Regions from separate parts of the Rhizobium sp. 01L410 genome, predicted to be linked through region 1. Evidence: predicted binding sites of a transcription regulator. Region 1 holds the regulator's gene; each other region holds the start of a gene.

Region 1 (4,008 bases):
CAGATCGGAGAAGACTTCGAGCGCCTTTTCAAGACCGATGCCGCGCTCGGCAGAAAGCGATGTGCGGTTCGCCTTGTCGAAAGACGACTTATACACGAGGCCGATACCGAGCGACTTGCAGAGTTCGCTCAGAACACCGGCGACCATGAAAGCATGGTCGCGGCTTTCCATCTGGCAAGGACCGGCGATCAGCGACAGCTTGCCCGTATTCGAAAAAGTAACGCGTCCAGCACCCTCGCCGGCGACGACTTCTGCATTGGTATTTGTCATTGGGTCTCCTCGAAGGCAAAGATTGCGCCTTGTCCCGGCGCCGGCTTCACCAGCAGACGATTGTTCATACTGACATGGGTGATCCCGTTAGCAGCCAAATGCGCCGCTGTCACGGCCAGATCACCGACCGAAAAGACGATTGCGCGCGCCCTGAGGCCGTTATCGGTGACAAGTGGCTCGGCATCGAAATAGGCCTCCATGCCCTCGTTCGAGAAGATGGAAAGTCTCCCGTTCGGCAATTCGAAGGATAGGCCGAGTGCCGCCTCCTTAGGCTCCACTCCACCGCTGGCCGTCTCCAGAAATTCAGCGAAGGCCTGCGGATCCTCAGCGCTCAGGGCAATCTCGCTGATGCCGGTGACGCCGTTTGCATGGGTTTCCAGTGCCTTGCGATCGGCCGGAAAGGCGTTGATCCGCTGGCAGGCGAAGAAGAAGACATCGGGTGCCCGGAGATCGGCGGCAAAGGCGAGCTTGAAGGCGCCTGTCGCCTGTGTTCCGTCGGGCATGACGATCGGCCGCGAGAATTCGACCATATCACCGCCGCTCAGCTGTGCGCCGTCATAGGAAGCCTTGTCCGCATCGGCATCATCGGTGCCGAAGACAACAGCCGAAAAGCCGTCATCGCCGCAGCGGAAGCGGAAGGCCTGATCGCGGGCGACGAAGCTGTTGCCCTTCGCGACGGCCGCGTCGCACTCCGCCTGGTTGGCGACACCGAGCGGTTCGAGATAGGTCCTGTCGGCAAGGAAGACGCAGGCATTCTCCGTTCCGAACGGATGACGGCCATCGGCCGCGACGGTGAAACCGAGACGGCCGAGTCGCTCGCGGGCAACATCTATATGGGTGACGGGCAGTACCAGATGATCGAGCGGATGCGTCATGGCGGTTCCCTCCGGTGAAGCCGGCAGAGATTTGCACGCCCTGCCCGGCAAAGCGCAAGCGTGGATCACCAATCCGGCAAATAAACTTTCAAAAACGACGAAAAATCATCGGAAGTTTTACCAATATTTAGGCACTTGCGGAACACATATGGAACATATAGTGTCCGTTCTGGCTTTGTTTCACGAATCTGGGGAAAGACTTCGATGCTGACGCGCAAACAACAGGAGCTTCTCCTCTTCATTCACGAGCGGATGAAGGAGTCCGGCGTACCGCCGTCCTTCGACGAAATGAAGGACGCGCTCGACCTGGCTTCCAAGTCGGGCATCCATCGCCTGATCACCGCGTTGGAAGAGCGCGGTTTCATTCGCCGCCTACCGAACAGGGCGCGCGCACTCGAGGTCATCAAGCTTCCGGAAGCCTACAGCCCGAGCATTCAGCCGCGCCGCGGATTCTCGCCGAGCGTCATCGAAGGCAGCCTCGGCAAGCCGCAGCCGGTCGCGCCGCCGAAGCCGGCGAACGAGGACAATCACACGTCGATCTCCGTGCCGGTCATGGGCCGGATCGCAGCCGGTGTGCCGATTTCGGCGATCCAGCAGAACACCCACGACATTACAGTTCCCGCCGACATGCTCGGAAACGGTGAGCACTATGCTCTTGAGGTCAAGGGCGACTCCATGATCGAGGCCGGCATCTTCGACGGCGACACGGTCATCATCCGCAACACCAATACCGCCAATGCCGGTGATATCGTCGTTGCGCTCGTCGATGACGAAGAGGCAACACTGAAGCGCTTCCGCCGCAAGGGCGCGTCCATTGCGCTCGAAGCTGCCAACCCGGCTTACGAAACCCGCATTTTTGGACCTGACCGCGTCAAGGTTCAGGGCAAACTCGTCGGCCTTATCCGCCGCTATCACTGAGCGGTTCGCTTTCACCAAAAGCTCCACTGCGCCAGTCATAGGCGCGGTGGCGGGTCCAGGGACGATCGAGACCCTCGAATGATGTGGTGATTTCGGCGATCCCATTGGGGAAACGAAGCTCGACAGCGCCTGTCTTCCGCAATGTCTCCCCGGTGAAAAGCATGGCGCCTGAGCGGCAGGTATCGAGGCGCAGGCGAATCGGTGTGACGACGATATCGGATATGTCGCAGGCTGGGCCAAGGAACGCCGCATTCTCGACCACGGTCAGGATCGAACCGTTGTCGAGCTTCGCCGTACACCAGGCATTTTTCACGCATGAGAAGCGCTCGCCCGTCGCACTCGCCTTGATCGCGTTCATGGTGTCGTTCTGCTGTGTCTCCGTCAGTTTCAGCCTTTCACCGCGCGGTGCGATGGGAATATCCGGCAGCGCCGGGAACGCCGGTGGTAGATGCTCATCGAGCACCAGCGCGCGCCTCCATTGATCAAAGATGAAGCCCGGTGGCCGTTCGCGATTGGTGGCGAGGCCGTTGTCGCTGACGATGCCCGCCATGCTCCCGTCCTCGGCAATCACGATTTTCGGCGGCGGAGGACCTCCAAACATCGCGGCGGCTGTCGTCGATGCCATCAAGATCGCGGTGCCGAGATGGCGCATGCGGCTGCGCAGCAAAGTCAGCAGCAGGAAACCTGTCACCGCCGCGGGAAAGTACCAAGACGCCAGGCGCCCGACGCCGATATCGCCGCCCCATGAGGCAACCGTCCTGGCGATGGCGATCACCAGATCGAGCCCGAAGCCCGTCACCTGCCACGCCCATGCATCGAGGCCGAAGGGCATCAGCAGCATGGCAATGAGGCCGAACGGCATGATGATGAAGGAGATGATCGGCATGGCGGCGAGATTGGCTGGCAGGCCATAGGCCGTCAGCCGGTGGAAGTGCTCGACCGAGAACAATGCAGTCGAGAAGCCGCCGATGACGGAGGTCAGCAGGATGCCGCCGAAGAACGCAGCGGCGGAAGACAGCATCCTGACGGCGCGAAACTTTGCGAAGGGCCGGTCGCGCACCGGCCTCTCCTTCCAGAGCGCATAGCCGGCGACGAGGGCCAGTGTCGCGGCGAAGGACATCTGGAAGCTTGGCCCCATGATCTCCGAGGGTGAGAGGACAATGATCACGAGCGCCGATAAGGCTACGTTGCGCAGACTGATCGACGGCCGGTCGAAGAAGACCGCCGCCAGCATGATTGCCATCATGATAAAGGCGCGTTCGGCGGAGACGGCGAAGCCCGAGATCAGGAAATAGGCGGTGACGGCGGCAAGCGCACCGGCTGCGGCGATCTTCTTGACGGGATAGGCCTGGACGACAGCCGGAAACAGGCTGAGCACGGTGCGGAAGCCGACGAAGAAGATGCCTGCCGACAGCGCCATGTTGAGACCGGAAATGGCAATGATATGCGCAAGCCCGGATTGGCGCAGCGCCTCAGTCGTCCCACTCGAAATGGCGCGACGCTCGTCTGTGACCAGCGCGGCGGCAAAAGCGCCGGTATCCCCCGGCAGGATACCTCTGATACGATCGCCGATGCCGCTTCTCAGACGGTAGAGCCATTCAAGCGCGCGATCCTGCATCGATGAGGGCTCGGGTTCGGCCGCTGGCACCACGGCAGGGGCACCATAAAAGAAACCGTTGCCACCGACGCCGTCGAAATAGGCACCAAACGAAAAGTCGTTGAGGCCGGGAAGAGCGGGGCCTGAGGGCGGCGTCAGCCTTGCCCGACCCTTCAGCCAAGTCCCGGTTTCGAACTCCGCTTTCTGGCCGCGTGCAATCACAGTCACCTGCTCTGGCGGCCGTTTCAGCGCCGGGTTCTCCGTCGCCTTGAGCGCCAGCAGATACCGCCAGCCGCCGCGGCCATCGCTTTCCCGGCGCTCGACCCGGCCTGTCAGCGTTGTCGTTAC
Region 2 (4,008 bases), on a different contig from region 1:
AGCTCGAATTCCGTCTCGTTGGCGATGACGATATCTGCCAGCCGCCCAAGGCGTGGTGCGTCGGCAATCAGCGGTGCGAGATTGAGTACGCTGCGGATGCCCTTCTTGCGGGCCGCATCAAGAGCCTTCTCGACGGCGGCCGGGGGAACCTCGAGCTGCAGCATGAGAATATCGTTGGGTTCCATTGCCGCAACCACGGCCTCAGCATCTTCGGGGCTGACGGTGCCGTTAGCGCCGGGAACGACCGCGATCATGTTTTCGCCGTCGCCGCCCACGAGGATCAGGGCGGTGCCGGTTGGACCGTCCACATGATTGACCTTGGAAAGTCCTGCACCGGCTTCACTGAGAAGCGCGATGGCGGGGGCGGCGAATTCATCCTTGCCGACTGCGCCAGCCATATTGACGGTGCTGCCTGCACGGCGCGCAGCAAGCGCCTGGTTGGCACCCTTGCCGCCGGCGGCAGTCGCAAAGCCAGTCCCAGCCACGGTTTCACCCGGCTTCGGCAGGCGCGCGGTGGTGGCGATGAGGTCCATGTTGATGGAGCCGAACACAGTGATCATGGTAGATGTCCCGTCCTTTAATTGGCGCGACACTGCCCGAAGGGCTCACTCCTCGTCAACCACCCTGAGCTTGAGAAGGCCTGTCCGGCTCTCGACCGATTTCGCAGCTGGCTGGTCTTCGCGCTCCGGTTTGCCGGTATCGCCCGTCGCTTCGAATTCGAGAGCCTCGATCTTCGAGCCACGCTTGGTCAGCTTGTCGGCGGAGGTGACGATCATGTCGACATCCTTTTGCGCCATGGCGAAATGCCCTTGCAGCTTGCGCACACGCTCATCGAGGCGGCCGAGATCGTCCATGAGGTTTGCGACTTCACCCTGAATGACGTGCGCCTGTGCGCGCATACGCTGATCCTTGAGAACCGCCTGGATCACCTGGATCGACAGCATCAGCAGGGAAGGAGACACGATGACAATCCGGGCGCGATGCGCCTTCTGGATGATCGGCTCGAAGTTCTCGTGGACCTCGGCAAAGATTGATTCCGAGGGCACGAACATGAAGGCCGTGTCCTGGGTTTCGCCCTGGATCAGATACTTTTCCGAGATATCGCGAATATGCACTTCCATATCGCGCCGGAACTGCTGGGAGGCGATCTTGGTGGCATCCGGGCCGCCGGCGTCGCGAATGGCGTTCCACGCTTCGAGCGGAAACTTGGCGTCGATGACGAGCGGCGGTGCGCCATTCGGCATCTTCACGGTGCAGTCCGGCCGCGAACCGTTCGACAGCGTCTGCTGGAAGGCATAGGCGCCCATCGGCAGCCCATCGGCAACAATCGTTTCCATCCGCGACTGGCCGAAGGCGCCGCGTGTCTGCTTGTTGGAAAGGATCGCCTGCAGGCCGACGACGTCCTTGGCCAGCATCTGGATGTTGTTCTGCGCAACGTCGATGACGGCCAGCCGCTCCTGCAGCTTCTGCAGGTTTTCGTGGGTCGATTTCGTCTGTTCGGTGATCGTGTGGCTGACCCGCTGCGACATACCATCAAGACGCTGGTTGATCGCCTGATTGAGCTCTGCCTGCCGCGTGCCGAACACCTCCGCCATGGTCGAAATGCGGCCCTGCATCTCCGCCTGGATTTTCAGAAGCTCCGACATGCGCATATCGGCTTCCGCCGATCGGATCGCGGCTTCCTCATTCTGCTCGCGCCGCAAGTTGCTGCTTCTGAACAGCAAGAACACGAGGACGACGACCATGGCGGCGATGGCGCCGCCTGCGATGGCGAGAATGGCCGGATTGACGGCGGCAAGCGAGATGGTGAGCGAGTCGGCAGAATTGTTCATCCGGCCACCATAGCAAACTTCAACCTGTTGACCAGATCAAAACGTGAACGAATCCACAGGTAGCTTTGGTATGATCAAAAGGCCGCAGTCCACTTTGGGAGAGGGACGACAAATCGTGGCCATGCTTAACGATTGCTCAACCATATTTTAGAAATGTCTCTGCCGAAACAGATCCTTACCGCGCATCGCGCAGACAGAGAACATCATGAGCAGCCAGCAATCGCAATCCGACCTCAAGCAGCGCCTCGACTTCATCGAGCTCGACGATGCTGCGCGCAAGACGATGAGCGAGATCCGGCCTGTCATCAGCTCGCTGGTCGGCGGTGCGCTTGACAAATTCTATCAGAAGATCGCCAAGACCCCGGCCGTTGCCAGCTTCTTCTCCGACAAATCCCATATGGGCCACGCCAAGAAGGCGCAGGAGAACCATTGGGCCAATCTGGCTGGTGGCAATTTCGACGAAACCTACGTGAAGGGCGTCACCGCAGTCGGCCGCACTCACGCCCGCATCGGCCTGGAGCCGCGGTGGTATATCGGTGGCTACGCGATCGTCATGTCCGAGCTCGTTAAGGGCATCATGGACAAGCAGTGGCCGTCGATGTTCGGCCGCCAGCAGGGCAAGGTACTGGCCGAGAAGCTTTCCGCCGTCATCAAGGCAGGGATGCTGGACATGGACTATTCGATCTCCGTCTATCTCGAGGCATTGGAAGAAAAGCGCCGCAAGCTGGAGGAGGACCGCGCCAAGGCGGAGGCCGACCAGACCATGGCGCTCGACCATCTGCGCCGCGGTTTGGAAGCGCTCTCCGCCGGAGACCTCGATGCCAAGCTGCCTACCGACCTTCCGGGCAATTTCAAGCATATGGCCGACGACTACAATCGCGCCGTCGCTGCGCTGCGCACGTCATTCGGCTCGGTTCGTAGCAGCTCGGCTGAAATCCTGCGCGGCACGGACACGATTTCCAAGGCTGCCGACGATCTGGCGCTTCGGACCGCACAGCAGGCTGCGGGCGTCGAAGAAAGCTCGGCGGCGCTCCAGCAGCTGTCCGTCAGCGTCGGGCTGACCGCCGCCAATGCCGAGAAGGCCTCGGATGCGGTGCGTGAAACACAGCAGCGTGCGAAGAATTCCGGCGAGCTTGTGAACAGCGCCGTTTCCGCCATGGCCGGCATCGAGAAGTCGTCGGATGAAATCGCCAAGATTATCGGCGTCATCGACGAGATCGCCTTCCAGACCAATCTTCTGGCGCTGAATGCCGGTGTCGAAGCTGCACGCGCAGGCGAGGCAGGCAAGGGCTTCGCGGTCGTCGCCCAGGAAGTCCGCCAGCTTGCCCAGCGCACTGCAGAAGCGGCAAAGGAGATCAAGAACCTGATCTCGCAGAGCTCTGCACAGGTGGACCAGGGCGTCGGCATCGTCAGCAGCACCGGCGAAGCACTGGGCGACATGATCAGCCGCATCGACATGATCAATCATGTGGTCGCTGAAATCGCCGCCGCCGCTCGCGACCAGGCGACTGGCGTAAACGAGGTCAGCGTTGCCATCCGCAACATGGATACGATCACCCAGCAGAATTCCGGCATGGTCGAGCACACCTCGGCCGAGACCCGCCGCCTTCGCGGCGAAGTCAGCAATCTTATGGAGCTGCTGCAGCGCTTCGGTACCCGGATGGAAATGCGCAGCAGCGCTCCCAGCCGCCGTGCAGCCTGAGACGAATACGGCGATTTTCCGGAGGTGCGCGTAAAAAAGCGCCTCCGGCACTTCCGGGATAATTCCCTCGCTTAAAAAGATAGGTTATGGGAACGCCATGACCATCAAGCCACTTATCATCCTTCCCGATCCCGTTCTCCGCCAGGCTTCCAAGCCGATCGAGCGTGTCGATGACGAGCTGAAGCGTCTCGCCGACGATATGCTGGAGACTATGTACGACGCCCCCGGCATCGGCCTTGCCGCGATCCAGATCGGCGTTCCGCGCCGCATGCTGGTTATCGACGTGGCGCGCGAAGGCGAGGATAAGCAGCCGCAGGTGTTCATCAATCCGGAGATCCTCAAGTCTTCGGAAGAGCGTTCCGTCTATGAGGAAGGCTGCTTGTCCATCCCGGATTATTACGCCGAGGTCGAGCGCCCTGCCGTCATCACGCTGAAGTATCTCGACCGTGACGGTAAGGAACAGACCATCGACGC
Region 3 (4,008 bases), on a different contig from region 1:
CAGCATCGCATTCTCTCTCAGGCGCTTCATGAGCACAGATGTCCTGCGATCAACAAAGCGTTTCGTCAACCTTTCATGTAACGCATCGGACAATCGATCTTCGATTTCCCGCGTCTTTTCCTGCCAGTGTGTCGGATCGGCAAGCCAACCGGGCCGGTTCGACACATAGGTCCAGGTTCTTATCTGCGCGATTCGCGCCGAAAGCGTGTCGATTTCACCGTCCGTCCGGTCCGCACGATGCACCTGCTCCGCGAGGAAATCTTCGTTCACCGTGCCACGGCGGACGAGATCAGAAAAGAGGGTCGAGATCAGATCGGCATGCTGGGCCGGTGCAATACGCCGGTAATCGGGCAGCGCACAAGCTTCCCAGAGCTTTTCAACCCTTTCCGGCTTGGTCGCAAGATCAATAATTTCCGGATATCGTGAAAGATGTTCCAGCGCCTGCTGATCGACCGAAGGCAGGGATCGCGTCAGCCCCTGGACGCTCGGCGGCTTTTCCAGGCTTGCGCGCAGCGATTGTATCGAGGCGAAGTCGAATTCCTTGGTCCGCCACTGCAGAACCTTGACGTTGTCGAACTCGTGCGCCTCGATCCGCTGCACCAGTTCATCATCGAACGGCGCAACCTGCCCGGTCACGCCGAAGATGCCATCGCGAACATGGCGGCCGGCACGCCCGGCGATCTGGCCAAGTTCTGCGGGATTGAGATTGCGGAACTGGTAGCCGTCGAATTTCCGGTCCTGCGCGAAGGCGACATGATCGACGTCGAGATTGAGCCCCATGCCGATCGCATCGGTGGCGACCAGATATTCGACATCGCCCGCCTGATAGAGCGCCACTTGCGCATTGCGCGTCCGCGGGCTGAGCGCGCCAAGAACGACGGCCGCGCCGCCGCGTTGGCGCCGGATCAGCTCGGCGATGGCGTAAACTTCGTCAGCCGAGAAGGCGACGATCGCCGAGCGCTGCGGCAACCGGGTAATCTTCTTCTGCCCGGCATAGAGCAGCTGCGACAGTCTCGGCCTCTCGATGACGGTGATTCCGGGCAGTAGCTGCTGGAGAATGGGGCGCATCGTGCCGGCGCCGAGCAGCAGCGTCTCGTCGCGGCCGCGCAGATGCAGGATGCGATCGGTGAAGATGTGCCCGCGCTCGAGATCTCCGGCGAGCTGCACTTCGTCGATCGCGACGAAGGCCGCCTTGGTTTCGCGCGGCATCGCCTCGACGGTGCAGACCGAAAAGCGCGCATTGGGCGGAGAAATCTTTTCCTCGCCCGTGACCAGCGCGACATTGTGCACACCGACCTTTTCGACGACCCGGCTATAGACCTCTCGCGCCAGAAGGCGCAGCGGCAGCCCGATCACGCCGGTGCCATGCGCGACCATGCGCTCGATTGCGTAATGCGTCTTGCCGGTATTGGTCGGCCCGAGCACCGCGGTCACACCGCGTCCACTCAGTATCATCGGCTGCGAATTCAGTGTCATGGTCCATGCAAGTGAGGCGGGGAGCCCCGGGGTCAAGTCAGCAGACAACACATGGACAGGGCAACCGGCAAACGCAAGAGCCGGATGATGCGAATGCGCTGCTAATTTGATTCAACAAGCGGCGCTAAGCCTCTGTTTTGAGATTCGGAACAGCTTGAGAACGAATCAGAGACGAATCGCAGACTCGCGGTGATTCAGCTTTTGTTCACGGCTAAGTATTGGTTTTGAATCAGCTTTTCCCACTAGATGCTGAATCACCGGAATCCGGCAATTTGCAGCAGGCGGCCTTGGACGGCCTCTTTTCATCCGGCGTCAACCGCAAAGACGGAAAACCCGAAAACCACTGAATTGACCTTCGGGTCAAAGCCGGAACGAATCACAGACGAATCGCCGACAGCCGCAAATTCCGCTTTTGTTCGCCACTGCATATTGATGAACTGCGCGAACGGGCGCTATATGCAGCCTCCTTGATTGCAGGACCAGCATTGAACATCGGTCGCCATTAACACTTTCCGCCCTGAGTGTAATGTTTCGTTAAAATTTTCTGCGGAACAGCGGAACCTTTTCGAGCCTGACGCGTTTATACCGTCCCGTAGAATATAAGTTCCGGCACCAGCAAGAAAACTCCATCTTGAAATTGCACGCACATAAGTTTAGCCGGGAACAAAAACCCGGCTACCGTGTTTATTGTCCATTCGTAACTCGCGGTGAGTTGAAGGACAGAAAACATGCTCAGTACGATACTTCTTATTATCCTTATTCTGCTTTTGATCGGCGCTCTGCCGAATTGGGGTTACAGCCGCGCTTGGGGCTATGGACCTTCTGGCGGTTTGGGGCTAGTTCTCGTCATTATCATTATCCTTGTCCTGATGGGCCGCATCTAAAGGCCATGTAACTGGGGAGTTGTAAGTCATGATGAAGAAGGTTGTTCTCGTTGCAGCACTCGTGGGTGCGCTTGCATCGTGCACGGCAACTGAGCAGGGCACCGCAATCGGCGCTGGCTCTGGCGCCCTTATTGGCGGTGCGGTTTCCAACAGCTGGGGCGGCGCAGCCGTCGGCGCCGTTGCAGGCGGCCTGGTTGGCGCTGCAGTCGGTAACTCGGTCGATCAGCGCAATGGCCGCTATTCGGGCCAGCGCGTCTATCGTGACCGCTACGGTTGCTACGTAGCCTACTCGAACGGCTCAACGCGCCGCGTTCGCTGCTAACAATAGACTGATCTTTTGAAAACGGGCGCCTTGGCGCCCGTTTTTGTTTCAACCGTTTGCGCTGGATCTCTGTGAGTAAACTCCCGGGACCTCAGGCCGTATCAGACGAAAAACTGACCGCCATTCGCCGTGAGCGTCGAGCCGGTGATGAACCCAGCGTCATCCGAGGCCAGGAACACCACACAGCGCGCGATCTCTTCAGGTTCGCCAAGACGGCCAACCGGGATCTGCGGGATGATCCGCTCGTTCAGCACCTTTTCCGGAACCGCAAGAACCATCTCCGTGCCGATATAACCGGGGCAGACGGCGTTAACCGTGATGTTCTTCGCCGCACCCTCTTGCGCCAGCGCCTTGGTGAAGCCGAGATCGCCGGCCTTGGCAGCGGAATAGTTGACCTGCCCCATCTGGCCTTTCTGGCCATTGATCGACGAGATATTGACTATACGGCCGAAGCTGCGGTCACGCATGCCGCCCCAGACCTGATGGGTCATGTTAAAGAGGCCGGTGAGGTTGGTGTTGACGACCTCATGCCACTGCTGCGGGGTCATCTTGTGAAACATCGCGTCGCGGGTGATACCGGCGTTGTTGATCAGCACGTCGATGGGGCCGAGCTCGGCCTCCACCTTGGCGATGCCCTCGCCGCAAGCGGCATAGTCGGAAACATCCCACTTGAAGACCGGGACACCGGTGAGGTCATGAAAGGCCTTGGCCTTCTCTTCGTTGCCGGCGTAGTTCGCCGCCACCTTGTAACCGGCGTTCTTGAGCGCCACCGAAATTGCTGCACCGATGCCACGTGTGCCACCGGTGACCAAAGCCACTCTGCTCATGTTTCGCTCCCCTTGTTATCGCCTTCGATCCCGTCATTAAGACATGGATCGCATGCTATTTAAAGTGCTTCGAGGCACATCGCGACGCCCATGCCGCCGCCGATGCAGAGTGTTGCCAATCCCTTCTTCGCGCCGCGGCGCTTCATTTCGAAAACCAGCGTATTCAGAACGCGGGCACCGGACGCACCGATCGGATGGCCGATGGCGATCGCGCCGCCATTGACGTTGACGATCGCCGGATCCCAGCCGAGATCACGGTTGACGGCACAAGCCTGTGCCGCGAAGGCCTCGTTAGCCTCCACCAGATCGAGATCGCCGACCGACCAGCCTGCTTTCTCAAGCGCCTTGCGCGATGCCGGGATCGGGCCTGTGCCCATGACCTGCGGGTCGACACCCGCGGTTGCCCAGGAAACGATGCGCACGAGAGGTTGGATACCGCGGCGCGAAGCTTCAGCTTCAGTCATCAGAACCGTTGCGGCGGCACCGTCGTTGAGGCCTG
Region 4 (4,008 bases), on a different contig from region 1:
GAGCCTCACCTGCAGTCCACGCTGCCCGCCGTTCATATAGACCAGCGCTTCCGCAAGTGCCGCTTCCTCAAGGGCCGTCGGCACAAGCTTCTTCTGGCCGAAGGGGCTGATGCCGCCGACATGATAGCCGGTCAGCCGTTCGGCATCGGCAGGCTTCATCATGTTCGCGGACTTGCCGCCAAAGGCTGCGGCCAGCTTCTTCATGCTCACTTCACGGTCGGATGGAACGACGACGCAGACCGCTTTGCCATCGACTTCGGCCATCAGTGTCTTCAGAACCCGGTGTGGCTCCTCGCCGAGCGCTTCCGCCGCCTGCAGGCCGACGCGTTCGGCGTTCGGATCGTAGTCATAGGTATGGACCGCGAATTCGACGCCCGATTTGGCAAGGACCTGCGTGGCACGCGTCGTCTTCGACATGATCACTTTCCGAATTCGGCAGCGTAGAGATCAGGCTTGAAACCGACAAGCAGCTTGCCGTCATGCTCCAGCACCGGGCGCTTGATCATCGAAGGCTGCTCCAGCATCAGCGCGATCGCTTTGTCGCGCGTCAGGTTCTCGCGATCGGCATCCGTCAGCTTACGGAAGGTTGTTCCTGCACGGTTCAGCACCGTTTCCCATCCGGCCTTGCCGACCCAGTCTTCCAGATGTGCCCGGTCGATGCCCGAGGCCTTATAATCGTGGAAGTCGTAGCCCGCCCCATTCTCCTCGAGCCAGGTGCGGGCCTTCTTCATCGTGTCGCAGTTCTTGATGCCGTAAATCGTCGTTGCCATCGTTAGTCTTCCAGCGTGCCGGCCTTGCGCAGCGCCGTGCTTGGCTCGCCGCAGGCAATCTTCATCAGGTCTGCGCGCCGCCGCACCAGCCGGTCGGACGTGCGCGTCACGATCAAGCCTGCCTGCGGGGCACGGATGTCCGTCTCGCCATCGGCCATGCCCGGCCGCGCGACGATGGTTGCCAAAAGATCGCCGGCAGCGACCGTCTCGCCGATGTCGCGGTGGAAAAGAAGGGTGCCGGCAACCGGCGTGCGGATCATCTCGATATTGTCGAGCGGCACGGCGGGTCCGGTGAAAGCACCGAGAGGTGCGCTGTCCCTGATCGCCCCGCGGGCGGCGAGGAAGGCGAAGACGCCATCGGCATCAGCAGATGCCATGTCAGGATAGACGTCGCGGCGGCCGCGAAGCTCCACCGTTACGGAGAGCTTGCCGGGCAAGCGGCTGCGCTTCTCGCCGGGCACCTCGTATTTCCAGGCAAAGCCGACGGCCTCTTCGAAAGCCGAGCTTTCGCCATCCGAAAGCAGCACGGCATCCATCGACAGAGCGCTGGCCAGATCGGCCGCCTCGGGCCAGAAGGCCTCGTCGATATAGGCATATTGCAGTGATTCATCGTCGCAATGCAGATCGAGCACCAGATCGGCGCCGAGTGCCATGTGGATCAGCTGCCGCTTGAGACGATCCGTAGCCGGATACCGGTCGAGACTCTCTACCAGCGTATCGCGGTCGCGCAGCGAAATCAGCGGGAAGTCACGATTGAAGTTGGTGCGCGATCCGAGATCGAAACGTCCCTGCAGCTCGCCGAAATGGGATTGCGCCGCGCCGATCGGGTTGGCCTGCGGAACGATCGTAATGTCGCTAGCGATCCTTCCGGCATCTTCGGCAGCTCTGAGCTTCCGGCAGAGGAAATGCAGCAGTGCCGTTCCCGGTAGCTCATTGGCATGCAGCGCCGCCTGAATGTAGATCCGCGGCGCGTGCGGGTCGCTGCCCTCGAAATGCAGCACCGGCAGGCGCCATTCGATGCCCGGCGTATCGCCAGGAATGATGATCTCGGTCGTATCCATGTCAGCACTCCGCAAAATCTGCTGGGAGCAGCTTTAAGCAACTCCGCCGCACCGGCGCAAGCGTCAATAGGGGCTCCTCATCCAAGCAGCGGCCATTCTTCGATATCCACATGCCGGCCTTCGCCGACGAGGCTGTTGACCAGCACGAAAGACTTCGCCGTCCAGACGATCGGCTCCGAAAGGATCGTCTCGGGCACGCTGCGATAATCATAGAGCAGCGTCATATGCGGCTCGAGCTTCGGCTGAACCCGGACGCTGACGCCGCGGTTGAGCAGCGACAAGGCGAGCTGCGCATGCAATGAGAGAACCTCTTGCCGCCCTTCGTCTGCCCGCAGAACCAGTGCCGGCTTGCCCTGGCGAAAACTCACGGCGCGCCGGAAGGTCAGCTTGAAGGGGCGCATTCTGACGGCAGCGGCGGCCGCCAGACCATCGAACAGCATGCTCGGCGGGATCGCATCCCATTCCCCGAGATGGCAGAGCGAGACGTGGAGCAGGCGCTTGGGCCGTGGCTTCTCCCGCAAGCCGAAACGCCGCCGCAGATCACCCGCCATGCGCCTCGTCTGCTCTGCCGCCCGCTCGTCGGGGCGCAGTGCAAAATAGACGTTGAAAGGCTTTCGATCCGCTCCGCCGTGACTCGGCGCCGGCCCCGACGCACGGTCAAACGAAAATTCCGTCTGGTTTTGAGCAACCATCTTCAACCGGCAACCGCCGCCTCCTCATGAAGGACCAGAGGCTAGCAATCAGTGCAGGAATTGACAAGAACAAAAAGAGAACAAATAATCGAGCTGTTGAGATGACGGTTGCGCGCAAGAATCGGGTTGATGGCCGCGCGCAGGCATACGATCTTTGGAGCAGTCAATCATGGAGGTTGCGTCATGAGCGAGGCAACGCATCACTACTGCATCTTCGAGACCGCAGGCGGCTTTTGCGGCATAGCCTGGAATGCCGCCGGCATCGTCCGCTTCCAGCTGCCGACCAAATCCGGGCATTCGACCGAACAGTTGCTGCTGAAGCGACTGTCATCAGGTCTTCGCGCAGATCCGCCGGCCGCGGTCGCGGCGACGATCGAATCCGTCAAACGCTATTTCGCCGGGGAGACTGTGGACTTCTCAGATGTTGCGGTGGATCTGTCCAATCAGGATGAGTTCTTCCGGGAAATCTACGCCGCCGCCCGGCGCGTCGGCTGGGGCAGGACGACGACCTACGGCACGCTTGCAAAGGAACTCGGCCGCGGCCCGGAAGCCGCCCGCGACGTCGGTCAGGCCCTGGCGAAAAATCCGGTTGCGCTGATCATCCCCTGCCACCGCGTCCTCGCCGCCGGCGGCAAGCTCGGCGGCTTCTCCGCCCCCGGTGGGGCGAACTCCAAGGCGAAGATGCTGGAACTGGAGGGTGTCAACCTCGGTCCGCCTGAACCGGCCCAGCAGTCGCTGGGGTTTTAGGCAGCGAGAGGGATTCTGCTCCCATCTGCCTTTCGAGTTTACGGCGGGATCTGCTCATCGGCAATCAGGTTTTGACAAGGCCCAACCTTAGCAGACTTTCGGCGCTGGCCACAATTGCCTCTTCTCGCGAGCGAGGCGTCCAGCCGAGCAGGCGTTCTGCCTTTTCTCCGCTGGCGTCCAGTTTGGCCCCTAGAAGCGGCACGAGACCTTTCATTGCTGGGTTGGCGAGAGCCATCGAACGCACGAGTATGTTTGGCAACACACGCGTCGAGACACGGCTAGCAGCCATGCCCATACGCTCTTTAAGCAGCTTAGCAATTTCCGCCAGCCAAAGCCCTTCGCCTGAGGTGGCCAGGAAGCGTTCGCCGTTTGCAGCAGGATCGGTCATGGCACGCAGATGCAGCTCGGCGACATCCCGCACATCGACCACGCAGGTCTTGATCTTCGGGTATCCGGGCTGACCCTCCAGCATTTCTCTGATCGTGCGGATCGAATGCGAATAATCCGCCCCCAGCGCCGGTCCGAGTACCATGGTGGGGTTGACAGACGCGAGCTCCAGCCCGCGGCCTTCGTTGGCAATGAAGTCCCATGACGCCCGTTCGGCAAGGGTCTTCGATTTCTGGTAGGGCGCGACGTTTCCGGTCAGATCGGTCCAGTCGGTCTCGACGAAGGGGCGGGCGAGGGGCTTGTGCCCAGCGCCGATTGCTCCAAACGCCGAGGTGAGCACAACCCGCTTTA

What was found. The regulator LexA, encoded in region 1, represses DNA repair genes until DNA is damaged. The targets are predictions, from matches to a motif close to TGTTCNNNNTGTGTTCNG.
Region 2: the regulator LexA is predicted to act here: its motif matches at 1,865-1,882, upstream of AC1DV9_RS07985 (DNA recombination protein RmuC).
Region 3: the regulator LexA is predicted to act here: its motif matches at 1,622-1,639, upstream of AC1DV9_RS10610 (helicase-related protein).
Region 4: the regulator LexA is predicted to act here: its motif matches at 2,589-2,606, upstream of AC1DV9_RS08630 (2'-5' RNA ligase family protein).

The regions. Positions count from the first base shown of each region.
Region 1 is NZ_JBFTST010000008.1:96,268-100,275, forward strand. It holds gene kdsA (3-deoxy-8-phosphooctulonate synthase) at 1-270, opposite strand, end outside; gene AC1DV9_RS18465 (VOC family protein) at 267-1,145, opposite strand; gene lexA (transcriptional repressor LexA) at 1,350-2,063, shown strand; gene AC1DV9_RS18475 (ComEC/Rec2 family competence protein) at 2,044-4,008, opposite strand, start outside.
Region 2 is NZ_JBFTST010000003.1:152,543-156,550, reverse strand. It holds gene AC1DV9_RS07990 (ribokinase) at 1-560, opposite strand, end outside; gene AC1DV9_RS07985 (DNA recombination protein RmuC) at 606-1,832, opposite strand; gene AC1DV9_RS07980 (methyl-accepting chemotaxis protein) at 2,038-3,534, shown strand; gene def (peptide deformylase) at 3,632-4,008, shown strand, end outside.
Region 3 is NZ_JBFTST010000004.1:185,113-189,120, reverse strand. It holds gene AC1DV9_RS10610 (helicase-related protein) at 1-1,476, opposite strand, end outside; gene AC1DV9_RS10605 (DUF3309 family protein) at 2,205-2,360, shown strand; gene AC1DV9_RS10600 (YMGG-like glycine zipper-containing protein) at 2,389-2,682, shown strand; gene phbB (beta-ketoacyl-ACP reductase) at 2,784-3,509, opposite strand; gene AC1DV9_RS10590 (acetyl-CoA C-acetyltransferase) at 3,569-4,008, opposite strand, start outside.
Region 4 is NZ_JBFTST010000003.1:283,471-287,478, reverse strand. It holds gene ybaK (Cys-tRNA(Pro) deacylase) at 1-417, opposite strand, end outside; gene AC1DV9_RS08640 (ArsC family reductase) at 420-770, opposite strand; gene AC1DV9_RS08635 (M14 family zinc carboxypeptidase) at 773-1,831, opposite strand; gene AC1DV9_RS08630 (2'-5' RNA ligase family protein) at 1,909-2,382, opposite strand; gene AC1DV9_RS08625 (methylated-DNA--[protein]-cysteine S-methyltransferase) at 2,707-3,270, shown strand; gene AC1DV9_RS08620 (SDR family oxidoreductase) at 3,335-4,008, opposite strand, start outside.